One region of the Mesorhizobium sp. ISC25 genome, then DNA from elsewhere that is predicted to be linked to it. Evidence: riboswitches for the same ligand, from Rfam matches in the RefSeq annotation. Region 1 holds a riboswitch; each other region holds the start of a gene.
The links. A riboswitch is a leader RNA that binds a small molecule or an ion and turns the genes downstream of it on or off. The one in region 1 is predicted to bind thiamine pyrophosphate.
Positions count from the first base shown of each region.

Region 2: it holds a riboswitch for thiamine pyrophosphate, as region 1 does, so the genes downstream of both, thiC (phosphomethylpyrimidine synthase ThiC) here and thiB (thiamine ABC transporter substrate binding subunit) in region 1, are expected to answer to the same signal.
Region 3: it holds a riboswitch for thiamine pyrophosphate, as region 1 does, so the genes downstream of both, thiC (phosphomethylpyrimidine synthase ThiC) here and thiB (thiamine ABC transporter substrate binding subunit) in region 1, are expected to answer to the same signal.

Region 1 is NZ_CP135441.1:5,306,356-5,313,119, forward strand. Features, by position in the region: gene RQ479_RS25990 (ABC-F family ATP-binding cassette domain-containing protein) at 1-934, opposite strand, end outside; gene RQ479_RS25995 (thiamine diphosphokinase) at 936-1,580, opposite strand; TPP riboswitch at 1,708-1,822, shown strand; gene thiB (thiamine ABC transporter substrate binding subunit) at 1,866-2,879, shown strand; gene thiP (thiamine/thiamine pyrophosphate ABC transporter permease) at 3,128-4,744, shown strand; gene thiQ (thiamine ABC transporter ATP-binding protein) at 4,741-5,532, shown strand; gene RQ479_RS26015 (M48 family metalloprotease) at 5,787-6,764, shown strand, end outside.
Region 2 is NZ_CP135441.1:2,805,332-2,812,095, reverse strand. Features, by position in the region: partial or broken gene thiC (phosphomethylpyrimidine synthase ThiC) at 1-1,322, opposite strand, end outside; TPP riboswitch at 1,425-1,541, opposite strand; gene RQ479_RS14070 (Fic family protein) at 1,722-3,266, opposite strand; gene panB (3-methyl-2-oxobutanoate hydroxymethyltransferase) at 3,640-4,479, shown strand; gene panC (pantoate--beta-alanine ligase) at 4,476-5,363, shown strand; gene RQ479_RS14055 (PAS domain S-box protein) at 5,691-6,764, opposite strand, start outside.
Region 3 is NZ_CP135441.1:4,878,410-4,885,173, reverse strand. Features, by position in the region: gene RQ479_RS24045 (hypothetical protein) at 1-290, opposite strand, end outside; gene RQ479_RS24040 (metallophosphoesterase) at 293-1,630, opposite strand; gene RQ479_RS24035 (hypothetical protein) at 2,137-2,400, shown strand; TPP riboswitch at 2,718-2,834, shown strand; gene thiC (phosphomethylpyrimidine synthase ThiC) at 2,938-4,773, shown strand; gene thiO (glycine oxidase ThiO) at 4,770-5,771, shown strand; gene thiS (sulfur carrier protein ThiS) at 5,740-5,937, shown strand; gene RQ479_RS24015 (thiazole synthase) at 5,939-6,712, shown strand; gene RQ479_RS24010 (thiamine phosphate synthase) at 6,709-6,764, shown strand, end outside.

The DNA.
Region 1 (6,764 bases):
CGACGCGATCGCCGCGCTGGATGCGGGTCGAAAATCCCTTGACCACCGTCAGATCGCCAAAGCTCTTCTCAATGTTCTTGGCTTCGATCACCAGCTTGCCGGATTCGGCGGCGTCGCTGGCTGTCATTGTCGCCGCACCCTCGGCGCCGCGATGGCCGCGAAAGCGCTGTCGCATGGTCTGCAACTCACCGAGCCGGCGCATGTTGCGCTTGCGCCTTGCCGTCACGCCATAGCGCAGCCAGTGCTCCTCGCGCACGATCTGGCGGCCGAGCTTGTGCTGCTCGCGCTCTTCCTCCTCCAGCACCGTGTCGCGCCATTCCTCGAAATAAGCAAAGCCCTTGTCGAGGCGGCGGGTCTGGCCGCGGTCGAGCCAGATTGTGGCGCGCGACACGCGTTCGAGAAAACGGCGGTCATGCGAGATGACGACCAGCGCCGAGGAGGTGCGGGCAAGCTCCTCCTCCAGCCATTCGATGACCGAAAGGTCAAGATGATTGGTCGGCTCATCGAGGAGGAGAATGTCGGGCTCCGGCGCCATGACACGGGCGAGGGCCGCGCGCCGCGCCTCGCCGCCGGAGAGGTCGTTCGGCCGTTCCTCGCCGGACAGGCCGAGATGCTCCATCAGATAGGTGGCGCGGTAGGGATCGTCGGCGGGCCCGAGCCCTGCCTCGACATAGGTGCGGACGGTCGTAAAACCTTCCATGTCGGGAATTTGCGGCAAGTAGCGCACGGTCGCCGAAGGCTGGCGGAAGACTTCGCCGTCCTGCGGTTCGATCAGCCCGGCGGCAATCTTGAGGAGCGTCGACTTGCCCGAGCCGTTGCGGCCAACCAGGGCGATCTTGTCGCCAGCTGAGGCCGTCAGGGCGGCACCGTCGAGCAGCGGCGTGCCGCCGAAGGTCAGCTTTATCCCGTCGAGATTGAGAAGCGGCGGCGCCATGTCAGCTTTCAGGTAGGGGAAAAGGATGCGCGAGCAGCAGCGCCCGGCCGCTGGCCAGCGCGATTTCCAGCCGGCCCCTGACCTCGTTGGAAATGGTCAGCGACGAGCCGAACGCAACCTCGACATGGTCGAGCGGCCATTTGGCACCGGCGACGCTCAGGCCGGCGAGATCGGAGAAGCCGAGCACCGAAAACAGTGTGCCGTCGGCATAGTCGAAGCCAACCTTTCCGGGCAGCAAGGGAATGCCTTCCTGTGCGCCGCTGGTCAAAAGCACTTCCGTTCCGCCTTCCGCCAGCCGGACGCTCAGCGCCAGATGCAGGAAGATGTGGTCGGTGCGTTTGCCGCCGAAGGCGCCTGCGAGCACAAGGCTGGTAGCACCGCGTTCGAGCGCGGCGGCGATAGCGAGTTCACCGTCGGTCTTGTCCTTTTCGGCGGGAAACACCTGCCGTGGCACGGCGGCCAGATCCTCCGGCAAATCGGCAGGCACCGAATCGAAATCGCCGACCCAGAGTTCCGGCCTCAGGCCCAGCATGCGGGCATGGCCGATGCCGGCATCGGCGGCGATAACGCGGGAGCCTTCGACCTGGCGGTCGAGCAGCGGCGTGCGGATGAGATCGCCGCCAAGCAGGATGGTGAATGTGCTCATATCTCGTGGCCCTTACCAGCCCTGCCCCGGAAACGGAAGATGAAACGGCAGACGAAACGGAAGGCTGGGCTTTGGATGCTCGGCAAACTTCCGCTTGCGCAGCACTTCGGCCGGGCCTATGTGTCGCAACGCTCTAACGGGGTGCCGGACGCGATCTTCGCGGACCGGCTGAGAGGCAAGACTGCCAACCCGCTGAACCTGATCCGGTTTGTACCGGCGGAGGGATTAGACGTTTCGGACAGCCCGACGCCTCAATTCCTTTCAACGCGAACGAAGGAGGCGCCGATGCGCAGTTTTTTCCACTCTCTTGTCTCGATTATCCTGCTTGCAGCATCCGCGCTGGCCCTGCCAGGGCAGGCATCGGCACAGGATAAGCTGACCGTCTATACCTATGAAAGCTTTACCGCCGAGTGGGGTCCGGGACCGGCGGTGAAGAAGGCCTTCGAGGCCGAATGCAACTGCGTCGTCGAATTCGTCTCGGCCGCCGACGGCGTCGCGCTGCTCAACCGTGTGAAGCTGGAAGGCGCCGCGACCAAGGCCGATATCGTGCTTGGCCTCGATACCAATTTGACTGCGGACGCCAAGGCAACCGGCCTGTTTTCGCCGCACGGCGCTGTGTCGGGCGTCAGCGTGCCGGGCGGCTGGAGCGACGATATCTTCGTGCCGTTCGACTATGGCTATTTTGCCGTCGTCTACGATACCGAAAAACTGAAGAGCCCGCCGAAGAGCCTCAGGGAATTGGTCGAGGGCGATGCCGGCGACAAGATCGTCATCCAGGATCCGCGCACCTCGACGCCGGGCCTTGGCCTGCTGTTGTGGGTCAAGTCGGTCTATGGCGACAAGGCGCCGGAAGCCTGGGCCAAACTCAAGGCAAAGGTGCTGACGGTGACGCCGGGCTGGAGCGAGGCCTACGGCCTGTTCACCAAGGGCGAGGCGCCGATGGTGCTGTCCTACACCACCTCGCCGGCCTACCACATGGTTGCCGAAAACACCGAGCGCTACCAGGCGGCGTCCTTCGAGGAGGGCGAATATCTGCAGATCGAGGTTGCGGGGATCACCACCAAGGGTGCGAAGAACCCGCTGGCGGAAAAGTTCATTGCCTTCATGACCGGACCGAAATTCCAGGACGTCATTCCCGAAACCAACTGGATGTTCCCGGCCGGCAAAACCGACAAGCCGCTCAACCCGGCGTTCGACAAGCTTGTCAAACCGACCAAGACCTTGCTGTTCAGCCCGGAGGAAGTCGCGGCCAACCGCAAGGCCTGGGTCGATGAGTGGCTTGCGGCGATGAGCAAGTAGGATTCCATATGGTGTTCGTTCCCGCCCACCCCCCTCTGGCCTGCCGGCCATCTCCCCCGCAAGGGGGGAGATTGAGCTCTCAGCCGCTTTCGCCAATCTCCACTGCGGCAGGAATGAGCGGGGCAACGAAGCTGCCGATCTCCCCCCTTGCGGGGGAGATGGCCGGCAGGCCAGAGGGGGGTGGGCGGGAACACGACCTCAGCCAAGTTCCTCCTCTCAGCACCCATCGTTAAGCTGGGTAGCGCGAAATGCAGGCTCGCCGTCCTGACTCCCGCGTCACTGCCGGCATCGTCGCGCTCGCCGCCATCGCGCTGCTGATCGGCGGGGCATTCGCCGGGCTCGTCGTCGAAGCCACACGCGACCTGTCCGGCGCCGCCTCCGCTTTCGATTCCTATCTCTTGCGCGTCGCCCGTTTCACGCTCTGGCAGGCGGTCCTTTCGACGCTGCTCTCTGTCGCGCCGGCGCTGTTCGTCGCGCGTGCCCTGTCGAGGCACCCACAGTTTTTCGGGCGAGGCTTCATCCTGCAGCTTTTCGCCGTGCCGCTGGCGCTGCCGGCCATTGTTGCCGCACTCGGTGTCCTGGCGCTCTATGGCCGCGCCGGCTATTTTGCCGGCACGCTCAGCGCGATTGGCGGGCAGAGCTGGCCCGGCATCTACGGCCTGTCGGGCATTCTCGTCGCCCACGTCTTTTTCAACCTGCCGCTGGCAACGCGGCTGTTCCTGGAAGCGTTGCAGACCGTGCCGGGCGACCAATGGCGGCTGGCGAGCCAGCTCGGCATAGGCGCCAGACCCGCCTTCCGGCTGATCGAATGGCCGACGCTGCGCGTGGCACTGCCGGGGGTCGCCGGGCTTGTCTTCATGCTGTGCATCACATCCTTCACCATCGTGCTCACGCTGGGCGGCGGGCCGCGGGCGACGACGCTGGAGGTCGCCATCTACCAGGCGCTGCGTTTCGACTTCGACCCGGCGCGGGCGGTGACGCTCACCCTGCTGCAAATTGCCCTGACCTTCGTCGTCGTGCTGGCATTGACGCGGCTTGGCGCCAATATGGTCGGCGACGCCAATCTATCGGTGGCGCCGCGCCGGTATTTTTCAGCCGGTGCGGGCGAGACCGGGCTGAACGCACTGGTGATCGGGCTGGCACTGCTGTTTGTCGCCGGGCCGATGGCGGCCACGCTGGCGGCCGGGCTTGGCGCCGATCTCGGCCGCCTGGCCGGCGAGAGCGCGGTGCGGCAAGCGACGGCGACCAGTGCCGTGCTCTCGCTCCTGTCGGCGCTGCTCTCTGTGGCGTTGTCGCTGTCGCTGGTCCTGGCGCGCCGGGCGCTGGCGCTCACCCGGCGGACCGGCCGGCGGACACCGCTCGAACATCTGGCCGACACCGGTGCGGGGTTCGTCCTGGTGGTGCCGCCCATCGTCATCGGCGCCGGCTGGTTCCTGCTCTTGCGCACCGTCAGCGATGTCTTTGCGATCGCCCCCGTCATGGTCGTTGCGGTCAATGCGGTGATGGCGATGCCCTTCGCCATCCGCGTCATCCGCCCTGCCTATGACGCGGCGAGCGAACGCCACGAACGGCTCTGCGCACAGCTTGGCATCTCGGGCTGGAACCGGTTGCGGCTGGTCGACTGGCCGTCGCTGCGGCGGCCGCTCGCCACCGGCTTCGCTTTCGCAATGGCGCTGTCGCTCGGCGATCTCGGCGTCATTGCGCTGTTCGGCAGCGATTCCGTGCAGACCTTGCCCTACCTGCTGCTGGCGCGCATGGGCAGTTACCGCACCGAGGATGCGGCCGGGCTGGCGCTGCTGCTCGGCCTTGTCTGCCTGGCGCTGGTGCTGACCGCGGACTTGCTGGGAAGGAGGGAGAAATCATGATGCCGATCAGCCCGGAACGGTCCATTTCGGTGGAAAAAGGCGCGGCGGTGCGGCTCGACAATGTCTCGTTCAGCTATGGTGAAACGCCGCTTACATTCGATGTCGATTTCCCGGCGGCGGAGATCACCGCCATCATGGGGCCGAGCGGTTCGGGAAAGTCGACGCTGCTCAATCTGGTGGCCGGTTTCGAGGCGCCGCGGTCGGGCCGGGTGCTGATCGGTGGCGCCGATGTCAGCACTGCGCCGCCTTCAGCGCGGCCGGTATCGATGGTGTTCCAGGAAAACAACCTGTTTGCCCATCTTTCCGTCGACCAGAATGTCGGGCTCGGCCGCTCGCCTTCGCTCAGGCTGAGCGAGGCCGATCGCGCCGCAATCGCCGCAGCGCTGAAGCGCGTCGGCCTTGCCGGCAAGGAAAGCCGGCTGCCGCGCGAACTCTCCGGCGGCGAGCGGCAGCGCGTCGCGCTCGCCCGGGTCCTGGTGCGCGACCGACCGGTGCTGTTGCTCGACGAGCCGTTCGCTTCGCTCGGACCGGCACTGCGCGACGACATGCTCGACCTGGTGACCGACGTCCATTCGGAGCAGCGCATGACGGTGCTATTCGTCACGCACCAGCCGGACGATGCGCGCCGTATCGGCCAAAACATGGTTTTCCTGGATGGTGGCACAGTTGCCGCGACGGGCACCGCCGCTGATTTTTTCGTCGGGGCTGGACCGGAGGCATTCCGACGCTATATCGGCTCGGGTCCGTTTGCGGCCGGATCACGAGATGTTGCCCGGAAGCGGACATAATTTATGGTCAAACCGGCGGAAGGCGAAGCGGCGCTTGCTTGCCATGGTCGAGGTAGTGTGGCTAGGTCCGCCAGGAGCTGGTCCGGCCTAGACCGTGATTTGCCCTTGCTGCCTCGTATCTGTCGGACGCACGAAGGACGCCGTAGCACTTGATTTTGCGCGTGATGCTTTCCGGAAATCGCGCCCGATTTTCGTGGTCACGTCCCAGGACTTGAAAGGAAGCCGATCTGCCGACCGGCATCGACAATCGGAGGGTGAAACCGCTGGCGCGCTTTCTGGCGCTGGCCGGTCTTGCCGTGGCGCTGGCAAGCTGCCAGATGTTCACGCCTCCCGACGTGCAGGAATCGGGCTTCCAGCCCTCAGACAAGCCGATCACGGTCGACAATGTCGCCGCCAACAGCAAGCTCGCCCAACTGGCGAAGGCGCAGCACCCGCGCATCCTTGCCACCTATGGCGGTGAGTATTCCGACCCCAAGCTCGAGCGCATGGTGGCCAAGGTCGTCGGCAGACTGACCGTGGTGTCGGCCAACCCGACCCAGACTTACCGCATCACCATCCTCAACTCGCCCAACGTCAATGCCTTCGCGCTGCCGGGCGGCTATCTCTACATCACCCGCGGCCTGCTGGCATTGGCCAACGATTCAGCCGAGCTTGCCGCCGTCATTGCGCATGAGATGGGCCACGTTACGGCCAATCATGGTCTGCAGCGCCAGCAGCTGGAAGCGGAAGAGGGGTTGGCGACCAAGGTCGTTTCGGATGTGCTCGGCGACAACCCGACGGCCAAGGCGGCGCTGGTCCGCGGCAAGCTTAGGCTGGCGCAGTTCTCGCGCAATCAGGAGCTGGAGGCCGATGCCATCGGCATCAAGTCGATCGGCGAGGCCGGTTTCGATCCCTACGCCGCCGGCCGCTTCTTGCAGTCGATGTCGGCCTATACCGATTTCCGTTCCATCAGCGGCGCCACCGACGCCAGCCTCGACTTCCTGGCGACGCACCCCAACACGCCGCAGCGTATCGATCTCGCGCAGCGCCACGCCCGCCAGTTCGGCGCGCCCGGTGTCGGGTCGCGCGACCGCGATTCATTCCTTGCTGGCATAGACGGGCTGCTTTACGGCGACACGCCGGAGGAAGGCTATGTGCGCGGCGAAACCTTCCTGCATCCTGGCCTCGGCGTGTCGTTCTCGGTGCCCAACGGCTTCATCATCGACAATTCGGCGGCGGCGGTGACGGCCACA
Region 2 (6,764 bases), 2.5 Mb from region 1:
TCGGTGGTCAGCGGCCCAAGTGTATAGAACGGCGCCTCGGCGCAGACGGCGAGCTGCTTGTCCATGTTCTGCTTGATCTTGTGCATCGGCACATGGCCGGGCCCCTCGATCATCACTTGGCAATCCTTTGCCCAGGCGATCTTGGTCAGCTCGCCAAGCGTTTCCAGTTCGGCGAACTGCGCTGCGTCGTTGGCATCGGCGATGGAGCCCGGACGAAGCCCGTCGCCGAGCGAAAAGGACACATCATAGGCGCGGCAGATGTCGCAGATATCGGCGAAATGCTCGTAAAGAAAGCTCTCCCGGTGATGATGCAGGCACCATTTGGCCATGATCGATCCACCGCGAGAGACGATGCCCGTGACCCGGTCGACGGTCAATGGGATGTAGTGCAGCCGCACGCCGGCATGGATGGTGAAATAGTCGACGCCCTGTTCGGCCTGTTCGATCAGCGTGTCGCGGTAAACCTCCCACGTCAGGTCCTCGGCAATGCCGCCGACCTTTTCCAGCGCCTGGTAAAGTGGCACCGTGCCGATCGGCACCGGCGCATTGCGAACGATCCAGTCGCGGATGTTGTGGATGTTGCGGCCGGTCGACAGATCCATCACCGTATCGGCGCCCCAGCGGATCGCCCAGACCATTTTGTCGACCTCTTCGGCCATCGAGGAGGTGACCGCCGAGTTGCCGATATTGGCGTTGATCTTGACCAGGAAATTGCGGCCGATGATCATCGGCTCGCTCTCGGGATGATTGATGTTGGCGGGAATGATCGCCCGTCCGCGCGCCACCTCGTCGCGGACGAATTCCGGCGTGACGAAGTCGGGGAGCGCGGCGCCAAATGCCTCGCCGTCGCGCTCAAGCTTGCCGCGCAGCATCTCACGACCAAGATTCTCGCGGATGGCGACGAACTCCATTTCGGGCGTGATAATGCTGGCGCGCGCATAGGCAAGCTGGGTCACCGCCTTGCCTGCCTTGGCCCTGAGCGGCCGATTGCGAATGGGAAATTCCGGCGTCAGGCGTTCGCCTGTCACAAATCCGTTGTCTTCCGGCTGGACGTGGCGGCCGTCATAGGCCTCGACATCGCCGCGCGCTGAAATCCATTCGTGGCGTAGCCGGGCAAGGCCCTTTTCGATGCTGGTTTCGACAGCCGGGTCGGTGTAGGGGCCGGACGGATCGTAGACGGTGACGGCCGGCTCGCCGGCCGTCGGATGGACAGAGATTTCGCGCATCGGCACCCTGATCTGCGGGTGGATGAAACCGGGTTTGTGGATTTTCCGCGAGGCGGGCAGCGGTCCCGTCGAGACGGCGGGGGTGAGGGCATTCATCTTGAGGCTCCTTTGCTCATGCATTGGAGACCCAGTTCTGTGCCGGAAGGATGAAAAGACGCTTTGCTCGACCTGCCGAAACAGGACCTCGGGCGTAAACTCCCGCAAGCGCTTGCACCGTCCCTACGCCAGTATGAACTGGATCAGGTTCAACGGGTCACTGCGCCGCGAAAGCCAGCAGTATCTCAGCCCCTTGCCGGGACTCCCCTGGTGAATGCCCTAGGTTGAACGGGCCTGCGCTATCTTGTCAAGCGCGTTCGGACCGCGGCTGATCGGCGGCCGGTCAGACGGTGCGGAAAAATCGTGCATGTCTCGGCGACAAGTCAAGCGTCGGAGATGAAGGCAGGGACAAGGGAATCGCAAACCGTTGGACTAAAATCGGTCCTGATGATCACGCCTTCAATCGGCACCAAAGGTTTGCGCGTAGATCGCCTCGATTCTTCCTGCCTCGTCACTGGTCAGCGCGGCGAATTCCTTTTCGCGCGCGCGGTTCGACAGATGTCCATCATTCTGGTGAAGAAAACGGAAGAGCAGATCGGTCAGCCGCTCGGGCATGTCGATAAAGGCGTCCACCTGCTGCCGGAATTGATCGTAGCGCTGCAGAAATGCGGTTTCCTCGGGAAGGTCCCGTTCGATCGTCCGCCGAACGCAGGCATAGAGAAATTCGGCGTGCGGGGTTGCATCGAAGAACCGGTAGAAATCACCGGTGTCATTCAGCACCCGGACGTTGAATTGCGGCGTCGGTTCCCATTCCACCAACGGCAGAAGGCGCTGCGAATAGCTCTCGAGCACGCCCCTGTACTCGTTGATTTGGTCCAGGATCGCGGCCGAGACGGGAAAGACCACTCCCGGCGGATTGAAGCCGCGCATGGCAAGGACGTGGTGGATCAGGTAGCGGTGAATGCGGCCGTTTCCGTCCTCGAACGGGTGGATGTAGACAAAGCCGAAGGCGAGGATTGCGGCGGCTATGACTGCATCAAGGTTTTTCGCGGGGCCCTGATCGAAGGCCGCCATTCCATCGATTAGCCGCGGCAGGTCCTCGGGCCGAGCGCTGATGTGATCGGGCAGGGGCGTGCCGTTGTCTCGGTCATGCTCACCGACAAAGCCTCCTTCTTTTCGGAAGCCAAGTCTTACGAAACGGGCGTCGCCAAATACAATTCTTTGCAGACGCAGCAGCTCATCGCGATCGACCGGCCAGCGGCCGGCTTCGCCGATGGCGCGGCCCCAGCGCTGGATGCGATCTTGCGGCGGGCGCTCGCCCTCGATCGCATAGCTTGATCGCGAGTCTTTGAGCAAAAGAAAGGCGGCGGTCCGAGCAAGAAGGTCGCGCGGCACGTTCGCTATGATTGCCTCCGCGCGCCGCGGTAGTTCAAGGCCGATGAATTTTTCGAGAGTCTTGGTTCGGAACACCAGCGGGCAGAACTCAGGCGTGCCGGGGAGATTGTCCCTTAGGCGGTAGCGCGAAGCGGTCTTCTCGGATCCGGGCCACTGCAGCTCGGGATCGACAACCGGAACGTATCGTCCGGCCTCCGCGTCCGGCAGATCGAGACGCGTGCCCGTCAGCCATTCATATAGAAACCAGATGCGGCGGGCATAACTGCCTGTGGGGCTTTCACGGACGAGCGCCTCGATCGGCGCGGGACCGGTCACCTGGAAGAGCCGCTTGAGGACGGCAAGGTCGAGCCCCTCGTACTTGAGCGCGAAGGTCAGGTGGCCTTCGAGTGTTGGATGTGGGGCATGGCGGGGCGTCATGATCCGCCAACCATCCCGGTCCGTAATGCGATGATGCTCGCCAGTGGCCGACAGCGTCCGGGGCAAGGGCACGGCGAGCTCGTAGGCTCCGATCAGCGCGCTGTATCCGGCCGGGGTCACCATCTCCGGAAGGCGGATTTCCTGAAAAACGATAACAGGACCTGAAAATTGGTGCTGTTGCGCCACAGACATGAAAAGCGGATCCTTTCTTCGTATTTTAGTGCAACTCAGCCAAACACTAATGAAAAACGATCCTATTTCATGAAAATTGATGCTGCAAGACGAATTTTCCGAAAACCGATTCTAAATGCGGCGTTGATGCGCCTGCGTGGCTCGGCCGAAGCACACCCCTGAGACCGCCACCACGCTGATTGCTCAAAACAATCACAATAAGGGTGCTGCGAAACTCGGCCGAAGCAGCAGAAAATGGCGGCCTTCAGCCCTTGGTTTGAAGCGCTTCGCAACGCACCAACTTTTCCGATGCGGTTTGATTTTGGCCTTCGCACCTGCACAAAACTATGCAAAACCGTTGACCGCTTAAACCTGACGCATGGGAAATGTGCCGATGAGTGTGGCGGTAGAAACGAAGGCGTTGACGCCGCCGGACATCGCGGCCAGCAAGGGCAAGGATCCGGTCGTCTGCTTGACCGCCTACACCACACCCGTTGCGCAGCTCGTCGACAAATATTGCGACGTCGTGCTGGTCGGCGACAGTGTCGGCATGGTGCTTCACGGTCTGCCCTCGACCCTCGGCGTCACACTCGACATGATGATCATGCATGGCAAGGCCGTGCGACGCGGTCTTGAGCGCGCGTTGATGGTCGTTGACATGCCGTTCGGCTCCTATGAAGAAGGCCCCGAACAGGCCTTTCGCAACGGCGCGCGGCTCATGGCGGAAACCGGATGCGCCGCCGTCAAGCTGGAGGGCGGCGAGAGCGTGGTTGAGACGATCCGCTTTCTCACTGCTCGCGGGATTCCCATCATGGCCCACGTCGGGCTGACGCCGCAATCGGTCAATGTGTTCGGGGGCTATAAAGTCCAGGGCAGGGGCGGAGATGGCGACAGGATTTTTCGCGACGCCATTGCTGTTGCCGAGGCCGGCGCGTTCAGCATAGTGCTGGAAAAGGTCACGGAGCCGCTCGCACGGAGAATAACCGAGAGAGCCACAATTCCCACGATCGGCATCGGTGCCTCGGACGCCTGCGATGGGCAGATTCTTGTGATCGACGACATCTTGGGCATGTTCACCGGTTTTCGGCCGAAATTCGTCAAGCGCTATGCTGAACTGGGCTCAGCGGCCGAAGCTGCCATTGCGGCCTACGCGGCTGATGTGCGGGAAGGGCGCTTTCCAGCCGCCGAACATCTCTTCGCCGATGCGCCGAAGGCCGGAGAAGATGTCCCATGAGCGTGCCGATTGTCCGCACCATTGTCGAACTTCGTGCCGTTGTGGCGGGATGGCGCCGTTCTGGTGCCAGTATCGCCGTGGTGCCCACTATGGGAGCCTTGCATGAAGGGCATTTGAGTCTCGTGCGTTGTGCGCTTCAAAAGGCCGATCGTGTGATCGTGACGCTGTTCGTCAATCCCAAGCAGTTCAACAATGCCGCGGATCTTGCCGCCTATCCCCGCACCGAAAACGAAGACGCTGCAAAACTCACTCCGTTGGGCGCACACCTGCTCTATGTTCCGAACGCGACTGAGATGTATCCTGACGGCTTCACCACGACCGTGTCCGTGTCCGGCGTCAGCGAAGGCCTGTGCGGTGCGTTCCGGCCTGGCCATTTCGATGGGGTGGCGACCGTCGTTGCCAAGCTCTTTCTGCAGACCGGCGCTGATTTTGCCTTTTTCGGAGAGAAGGACTTTCAGCAGCTTCTACTTATCAGGCGCATGGTCCGGGACCTGGACATTCCGATCACCATCGTCCCCTGTCCGACAGTCCGGGAAGCCGATGGTCTCGCCTTGTCATCGCGCAATCTCCGGCTCTCGCCGGCAGAGCGCGCCGTTGCCCCAAGGCTCGCATCGGTCCTGCGCGATACGGCGGAGGGGCTCTCGAACGGCTCTCCGGTCCTGCCAACGCTTGCCGAAGCGCGCGCAGCGATCCTGTCCGCAGGCTATCGCCAGGTCGAGTACCTGGAACTCCGTGGCGAGGCAGATCTGCAACCGATAGCAAGCATCGATCAGCCGGTCCGCCTGCTCGCAGCCGCCTGGCTCGGTCAAACACGGCTCATTGACAACATCAGAACACTGCCGGCTTGCCAACTCCCAAATGAGTCGCTGCGGATACCCCGCTAGAGTGAAATCCAGCTCCTGCCGCGAACGCGATTTTGCGCGGCTCATCTCCATGTCAGCCTGCTTGTCGGACACTCAGGATAGCGGAGCGTTCTCTTAGGGCGAATACGGCATGTGCCAAACAAAGCTAACACAGCAGCGGAGCCAAGGCGCGACGCCGAAATGATTGCGCGCGTGGTCATCTCACGCCTACAGCGACGGCGCCTTGGTCGCGAGGAATTGCTTGAAGCCGCCCGGCTTGCCGCCAGGCGTTGCGCTCTCGACCATTTTTACGATCGAGCAGTGGGCGTGTTCGCATAGGATTTCGCATCGACGCAATTCAGGGCGGAGTTACGTGTCATCTGCAAGAAGCCGGACCAGGCGGGACACGTCCTCCGGGCGGAACGGCTTCTCGATAACCGGGCACCCGGTCCGCTCGAGGAACCGGCCGGCGGCCGGGCCAAGTGTATCGCCGGTGACAAAGCCAATGCGGCGTGCAAGATGAGGCTTCGCCTCCTGAAGCCAGTAAAAAAATGACGGCCCATCACCATCGGCCATTCGGATGTCGCAAAGGATGACGTCATAGTCATTGGTGCGCACAAGCTCTTTCGCGTCCTCGCCACTCGGTGATAAGTCGCAGGTGAAACCCTCCCGGTCGAGGAGTTCAGCAAGAATACCTGCGATTTCGTCTTCGTCGTCAACGACAAGAGCCCGCCGGACATTGGGTTCGGGCGTCGTCTTGTCGATCGGTTCAGGAATTCTTTCGATTGCCAACATCGCGGCTGCACCGACCGGGATCTCGACGAGGAAAGAGGCGCCCCGGCCCAATTGTGATGCCTGCAGAACCAGGCTTCCCCCTTGGGCCTCGATCAGACCCCGGGAAACGGCCAAGCCGATACCCGTACCAACACCTTGCGGCTTCGTGGTGAAGAACGGATCGAAAATGCGATTGCGGATCTGCTCCGGAACGCCCGGGCCGTTGTCGCTGACGGTCAGGGCGACTGTGGATCTGGCAGGATCGTTCCGAACGGCCACGGTGATCCGGCGCGGGCCAGAGATTTCCTCGAGCGCCTGTTGGGCGTTGAGGACGAGATTAACCAGAACCTGATGGATCTGGTCGCCATCGGCCCAGACGCGCGGCAGGCCGGGCTGGACGTCTTTGCCAAGTTCGATGCCACCCGTTTTGAGGCCATAGGAAAGAAGGTCTATCGCCCCATCAACCAAAGTGGAAAGGTCAACCTCACGCCGCTCGCCTGCGCGCTGACGGGCCATGGCGAGAAAAGTGCGCACTATTCGGGCACAGCGCTCCGCCGCGGCTTCGATTTTTGCACCGCGCTCGGCGATCTTGTGGAGGTCGGCATCGCGTAGCGGCGAAGAGTTGGCAGCTTCACGCAGCATGAGCGCCTGACCGGTGACAATTGAAAG
Region 3 (6,764 bases), 430 kb from region 1:
CGCTCCGGAATGAGGTTCAGAACGGCGTTGTCGATTAGGGGCGAGAATGTCTCATTGAGCTGGAAGAAGACGCCATACCAGGCGAGCTTGCCGACTTGGTCCGCGAGACTTTTGTCTTCAAGAATATGGACTGTGGAAAGCGAGCGAAGAATGCTGGTCTTGCCGCTGCCTCTCGTCCCTGCGACGAAGACCGGCTTGGCGGCGGCAGAAATCAACGCCGACTTCTGACTGAACCACAGTATCGGGCGGCTTTCGTACTCGATCCTGTTGGGGCCGAACGGATTCTCCATCGCTATTCGTCCCTTACCTTAATGCGCCAAGCCGAGTTTGCCTTGGTGAGGCCGTCTATCTCGATGAAGCGCGCCGCTTGGAGCATCAGAAGAGAGTCTTCCAGATCTAGCCCGAGCTCGGCGGAGGCAGCAATCTCAGTGATCTCGTCCCAGAAGAGTAACCCATTCCCGCGCCTGGTGGCATGGTCGCGCAGTCGGCGCAGCAGGTCAAACGTGTCGTTGTTCAGAAAGGCCTTGCCGTTGGACATGGTGGAAATAAAGCAATGTTCGCCTTCCATGACCGTCCCGTCGGCGACATTGGTGCGGTAGGGTATAAGTCGGATGCCGACGAGCTCTCCCTGATCGGTCGTGAAGAAGACGAGCTCATTGAAACCTGACTGTATCTCTGGTGCTGAGATGCAGATCAATTTGCCGTCCGGAAACCTTGGATCGTTGACGATCTCGACCGGATCAGCATGTATGTGTCCATGCAGGTAGACGATAGGCTTGTTGCCCTGCAGCAGCTGAGTTCTGACAAATCCGCTGTTGAGCATCTCCGCGTATGGCGTAATGCGCGGAGTCTTTTGTGGCAGCAGATTGTGATGGCCGATCATGATGCCGTAACGCATGTCGGGCTGCTGGAGCAATTCCTGTAGGCCTGCAAGCATCTCACGCGAGATGTATGGCGTGTCCATCTGACCGTAATACTCGTCGTCGGACGCCTCCTTGTCTGGATCGCTGGGAGGTGTCGCGGGCGAATGTCCCGAGATGTCCGGCGAGCCGAGATCTACAGGCTCTGTAGAAGGACTGAGTGCCTCGAGACGATCACGAAGGAACGCGGGAAGGTTTTGAAGCTCCCAACTGCCTATCGCTGTGTTGACGAGGATGAAGTTTGCGCCTGCGGATCCTGTCGGAAGTCTGAAGTGCACGGGTTGGTCCACGGGAACGGTCTGCCAACCCAAGCGGGCGGCTAAACTCGCCATTTCGCTGAATTTCTCAGTCGGTCCAAGTTCGCGCGCGTCATCACGGTTCACATCGTGATTTCCCGGTACGAATATCAACGGAAGCGCCTTTGAACTGCGTCCCTGTGCGCGGCAGAGCAACGTGAAATGCTGGAATGCCGAAGCAATGAAGGTCTTGTCGCCACGGCTCGTGAAATCCCCCATGAAGGCGATCGAATCCAAGGGCTTCGAAGTCGTCAGCCGCCGAAGTTTCGTCAAGACGGCACGCAGCGAAGACGCGCGTAGCTTCTGCGTTATTTTCGGAGCGAACTTGCTATCCTTGGCATCGATGTTGCTAGAGGAAGGATGCCAGTCCGGATAGTGAATATCGCCTACTTGAAGGATTCGCACCCGCCGCATAACTCGCCCCCCTGCCGAGAGCCATAGACTAATCCGTTCGCTTTTGCCAAGCGCGAACGATCATCCGCAGTGTCCTTAACGAGGTAGCCTGCACTTTTCGAGAATTGCCACGGCGGCTATTTTTCGGCTGTGAAGCACACGAGACCCGTGACGTGAGACCCAGTTGCTCAATGCCCAGTTGCTCAATGCCCAGTTGCTCAATGAGCTTTCTTACGAATAAGGGAGAATTTCCGCGGCCGGACTATCTCTGAGCGAGCGTGCATGACTGCCAACGGAAGGTCTTGCACGCACCCTTGCGATCTTGAGCAATGGTCGCCATGACTTTCTTCTTGCAGGCTTTTGAGTGGCCCAGCCTGCGATCACCAGACCCCACCGATTCTAAAGAGCGTGGCAGATGGGATAGTCGAGGTTGCCCGTGCACAGTCACGCTCAGGGCTTGCGCCGCCCAGAGGACACGCTGAAAAGGCAGATTGGGGCGCAAGCACGCCATTCACGAGAGGTTCGACATGAAGACCATGCAAGAAAAAGACATTCCGGCATTCGTACAAGCAGTTGTGGACGCCGGCTGCAAAATTTGCGCGATTGGCAACTTGGGATACGTCTTTGGCGATGCTGATTTCACGCCAGCGCAACGGAGGGCCGTCGAGCCACAGCTGCGTAGGATTGCTGAAATCTACGGCGAACGCGATCATCTCATGAACGAGATAGCTGTATATCTGCGGTCGATCGGACGCCATGTCGAGGTTGAGCCGAAGACAGGTATTTCCTGATGGCCGTGATCGCGAGAAGCCGTCTTCCAACCTCTGAATCCTAAAGGAGGTGACCCCCAAGGCCGTTCGTCACCTTCGACCAGAATAACCACATCCGTGACCGCCTGAGCTACTTGGTCGATACGCGCACATGGCCAATACAGTTTCTCCATCCTTCACGAAGCGAATGAGGCTTTGGCCATTCAGCCCCGGTCTACGGGGCGTGACTTGTCCCCGATGCATGCGCGAGCTCTCCGCCCGGCTGGCCGCCGGTCGTCGCCACCGGCCGAAGGCGCCCGAATGCGCTTGACAAGATAGCGTCAGCCCGTTCAACCTAAGGCATTCACCAGGGGAGTCCCGGCAAGGGGCTGAGATACTGCTGGCTTTCGCGGCGCAGTGACCCGTTGAACCTGATCCAGTTCATACTGGCGTAGGGACGGTGCAAGCGCTTTGCGGGAGTTTACGCCCGAGGTCCTGCTGCAGCAGGTCTACAGAAGCGTCTTTTCATCCTTCCGGCACAGAACTGGGTCTCCAATGCATGAGCAAAGGAGCCTCACGATGAATGCCCTCACCCCCGCCGTATCGACGGGACCACTGCCCGCCTCGCGGAAAATCCACAAGCCCGGCGTCCTCTACCCACAGATCAGGGTGCCGATGCGCGAGATTTCCGTCCATCCGACGGCCGGCGAACCGCCCGTCACCGTCTACGATCCGTCCGGCCCCTACACCGATCCATCAGTCGAAACCAGCATCGAAAAAGGCCTTGCCCGGCTTCGCCACGAATGGGTCACGGCGCGTGGCGATGTCGAAGCCTATGACGGCCGCCACGTCCGGCCGGAAGACAATGGATTCGCCACCGGCGAGCGCCTGACACCGGAATTTCCGATACGCAATCGGCCGCTCAAGGCCAAGCAGGGCAAGGCGGTGACCCAACTTGCCTATGCGCGCGCCGGCATCATCACGCCAGAAATGGAGTTCGTAGCCATCCGCGAGAATCTCGGCCGCGAGGTGATGCGCGGCAAGCTGCAACGCGACGGCGAAGCCTTCGGCGCGGCGATCCCAGATTTCGTCACACCCGAATTCGTGCGCGACGAGGTGGCGCGCGGACGCGCAATCATTCCCGCCAACATCAATCATCCCGAGAGCGAGCCGATGATCATCGGTCGCAATTTTCTGGTCAAGATCAACGCCAACATCGGTAACTCGGCTGTCACATCGTCGATGGCCGAAGAGGTCGAAAAAATGGTCTGGGCGATCCGCTGGGGCGCGGACACGGTGATGGACCTGTCGACCGGCCGCAACATCCACAACATCCGCGACTGGATCGTGCGCAATGCGCCGGTGCCGATCGGTACGGTGCCGCTCTATCAGGCGCTGGAAAAGGTCAACGGCATCGCCGAGGATCTGAACTGGGAGGTCTACCGCGACACGCTGATCGAGCAGGCCGAGCAAGGCGTCGACTATTTCACCATCCACGCCGGCGTGCGGCTGCACTACATCCCGCTGACCGTCGACCGGGTCACGGGCATCGTCTCGCGCGGCGGCTCGATCATGGCCAAATGGTGCCTGCACCATCACCGGGAGAGCTTCCTCTACGAGCATTTCGAGGAGATCTGCGACATCGCCAGAGCCTATGACGTCTCCTTCTCGCTCGGCGACGGCCTTCGTCCCGGTTCAATCGCCGATGCGAACGACGCGGCGCAATTCGCCGAACTGGAAACACTTGGAGAACTCACCAAGATTGCCTGGGCAAAGGACTGCCAGGTGATGATCGAAGGCCCGGGCCATGTCCCCATGCACAAGATCAAGCAGAACATGGACAAGCAGCTCGCAGTGTGCGGTGAGGCGCCGTTCTACACGTTGGGGCCGCTGACGACCGACATCGCGCCGGGCTATGACCACATCACCTCAGGGATAGGTGCCGCCATGATAGGCTGGTTCGGGACCGCAATGCTTTGCTACGTCACGCCGAAAGAGCATCTCGGCCTTCCCGACCGCAACGACGTCAAGATTGGCGTGATCACCTACAAGATAGCCGCCCATGCAGCCGATCTGGCGAAGGGCCATCCGGCAGCGAAAACCAGGGATGATGCCCTTTCGCGCGCGCGCTTCGAGTTCCGCTGGGAGGACCAGTTCAACCTGTCGCTCGACCCCGAAACCGCACGGTCCTTCCACGACCAGACCTTGCCCAAGGAGGCGCACAAGCTGGCACATTTTTGTTCGATGTGCGGGCCGAAATTCTGCTCCATGCGCATTTCCCACGACATCCGTGCCGAGGCCCAGAAGGAAGGCATGGCGGCAATGGCGGCAAAATACCGGGAGGGCGGCGATCTCTACATGCAGGCGGACGAGACTGGCGTACCGGTCGTGCCAGAGGCTCCCAAACCATCATGAGGGTGCTCGTCAAAGGGGCCGGCGTTGCCGGCCTCACCGTCGCTTTCGAACTCGCCGCCCGCGGCGCGACGGTCACCGTCGCCGAGATGCGGCATGGCCTTGGTGGCAACGCGTCGTGGTTCGCCGGCGGCATGCTGGCGCCATGGTGCGAGCGCGAAAGCGCGGAGCAGCCGGTGCTGGATCTCGGACGCGATGCTGCCGACTGGTGGGATGCGGTGCTGTCGGGTCAGGTGACACGGGCCGGGACATTGGTCGTGGCCGCGCCGCGTGATGCCGGTGAGCTTGACCGGTTCGCCAGTCGCACGTCAGGGCATCGGCGCGTCGATGAAAACGAAATTGCGCTCCTGGAACCCGACCTCGCCGGCCGCTTCCGGCGTGGATTGCTCTTCCCCGACGAGGCTCACCTCGACCCACGCCCGGCGATGGCGGCACTTCATGACAAGCTTGCGACCATGGGTGTCAAATTCCACTTCGGCTGCGACGCCCGGCCTGTTTCGGGATTCGCCCGTCAGATAGACTGCATGGGAATGGCAGCGGCCGATGACAGGCTGCGCGGTGTTCGCGGCGAAATGCTGATCCTTCGCACGCCTGATGTCTCGCTGTCGCGGCCGGTCCGTTTGCTTCATCCACGCTTTCCGCTTTATGCCGTGCCGCGCACCGATCACTGTTTCATGATCGGAGCGACGATGATTGAAAGCCAGAGCGCCGGACCGGTGACGGCGCGTTCCATGATGGAGCTGCTGGGCGCCGCCCATGCCCTCCATTCGGCCTTTGGTGAGGCCGAGATCGTTGAAACCGGTGTGGGTGTCCGTCCGGCATTTCCCGACAATTTGCCACGCGTCGAAACAGACGGTGAGATCATCGCGATCAACGGTCTTTATCGTCACGGTTTTCTCCTCGCCCCCGCCATGGCGCGCCAGGCTGCCGACCTGGTTTTCAGTCAAGACAGAACCAAGGAGCATGCTCATGAAACTGATGGTCAACGGCGAGGCGCGTGAGATTGCCGCCACCACGCTGGCCGAGTTGCTTGCCGCGCTCGATTATGAGGGCGATTGGCTCGCCACCGCCGTCAACAGCGACCTCGTGCACAAAGCCAACCGCGCGGAGTTCCAGTTGAGCGACGGCGACCGGATCGAAATCCTCTCGCCCATGCAGGGCGGCTAGCATGTTGGAGCTTTATGGAACCGAGCTTTCGTCGCGCCTGCTTCTCGGCACGGCTCAGTATCCTTCGCCGGCCATCCTTGCCGATGCAGTCAAGGCATCGGGCACGTCGGTGGTGACCGTCTCGTTGCGGCGTGAGATGGCGGGCGGTAGGGCCGGCGAACAATTCTGGTCGTTGATCCGCTCGCTGGGCGCCAGAATCCTGCCCAATACCGCCGGCTGCCTCTCCGTCAAGGAGGCCGTCACCACCGCGAAAATGGCGCGCGAGGTCTTCGGCACCAACTGGATCAAGCTCGAAGTGATCGGCAATCACGACACGCTACAGCCGGATGTGTTCGGTCTGGTTGAAGCCGCCCGCATCCTGTGCGAGGACGGCTTCGCGGTATTCCCCTATACCACCGACGATCTCGTTGTCGCCGAGCGGCTGCTGGAAGCGGGCTGCAAGGTCCTGATGCCGTGGTGCGCACCGATCGGTTCCGCCTTGGGACCGGTCAACATGACGGCGCTGCGCTCGATGCGCGGACATTTCCCTGGCGTCCCGCTGATTGTGGATGCGGGGCTGGGACGGCCGTCGCACGCGGCCACCGTCATGGAACTCGGCTTTGACGCCGTGCTCCTGAACACAGCGGTCGCCAAGGCGGCAGATCCGGTCGGCATGGGGCGTGCGTTCGGTAAGGCGGTCGACGCCGGTCGTGAGGCGTTCAGTTCGGGAATGCTCGAACCGCGCGACGTCGCCGTGCCATCGACACCGATGGTCGGCAGGGCCGTTTTTTCATGAAGCTCGATCCCTTTTATCTGATCGTCGACAGCGCTGCCTTGATCGAACGGCT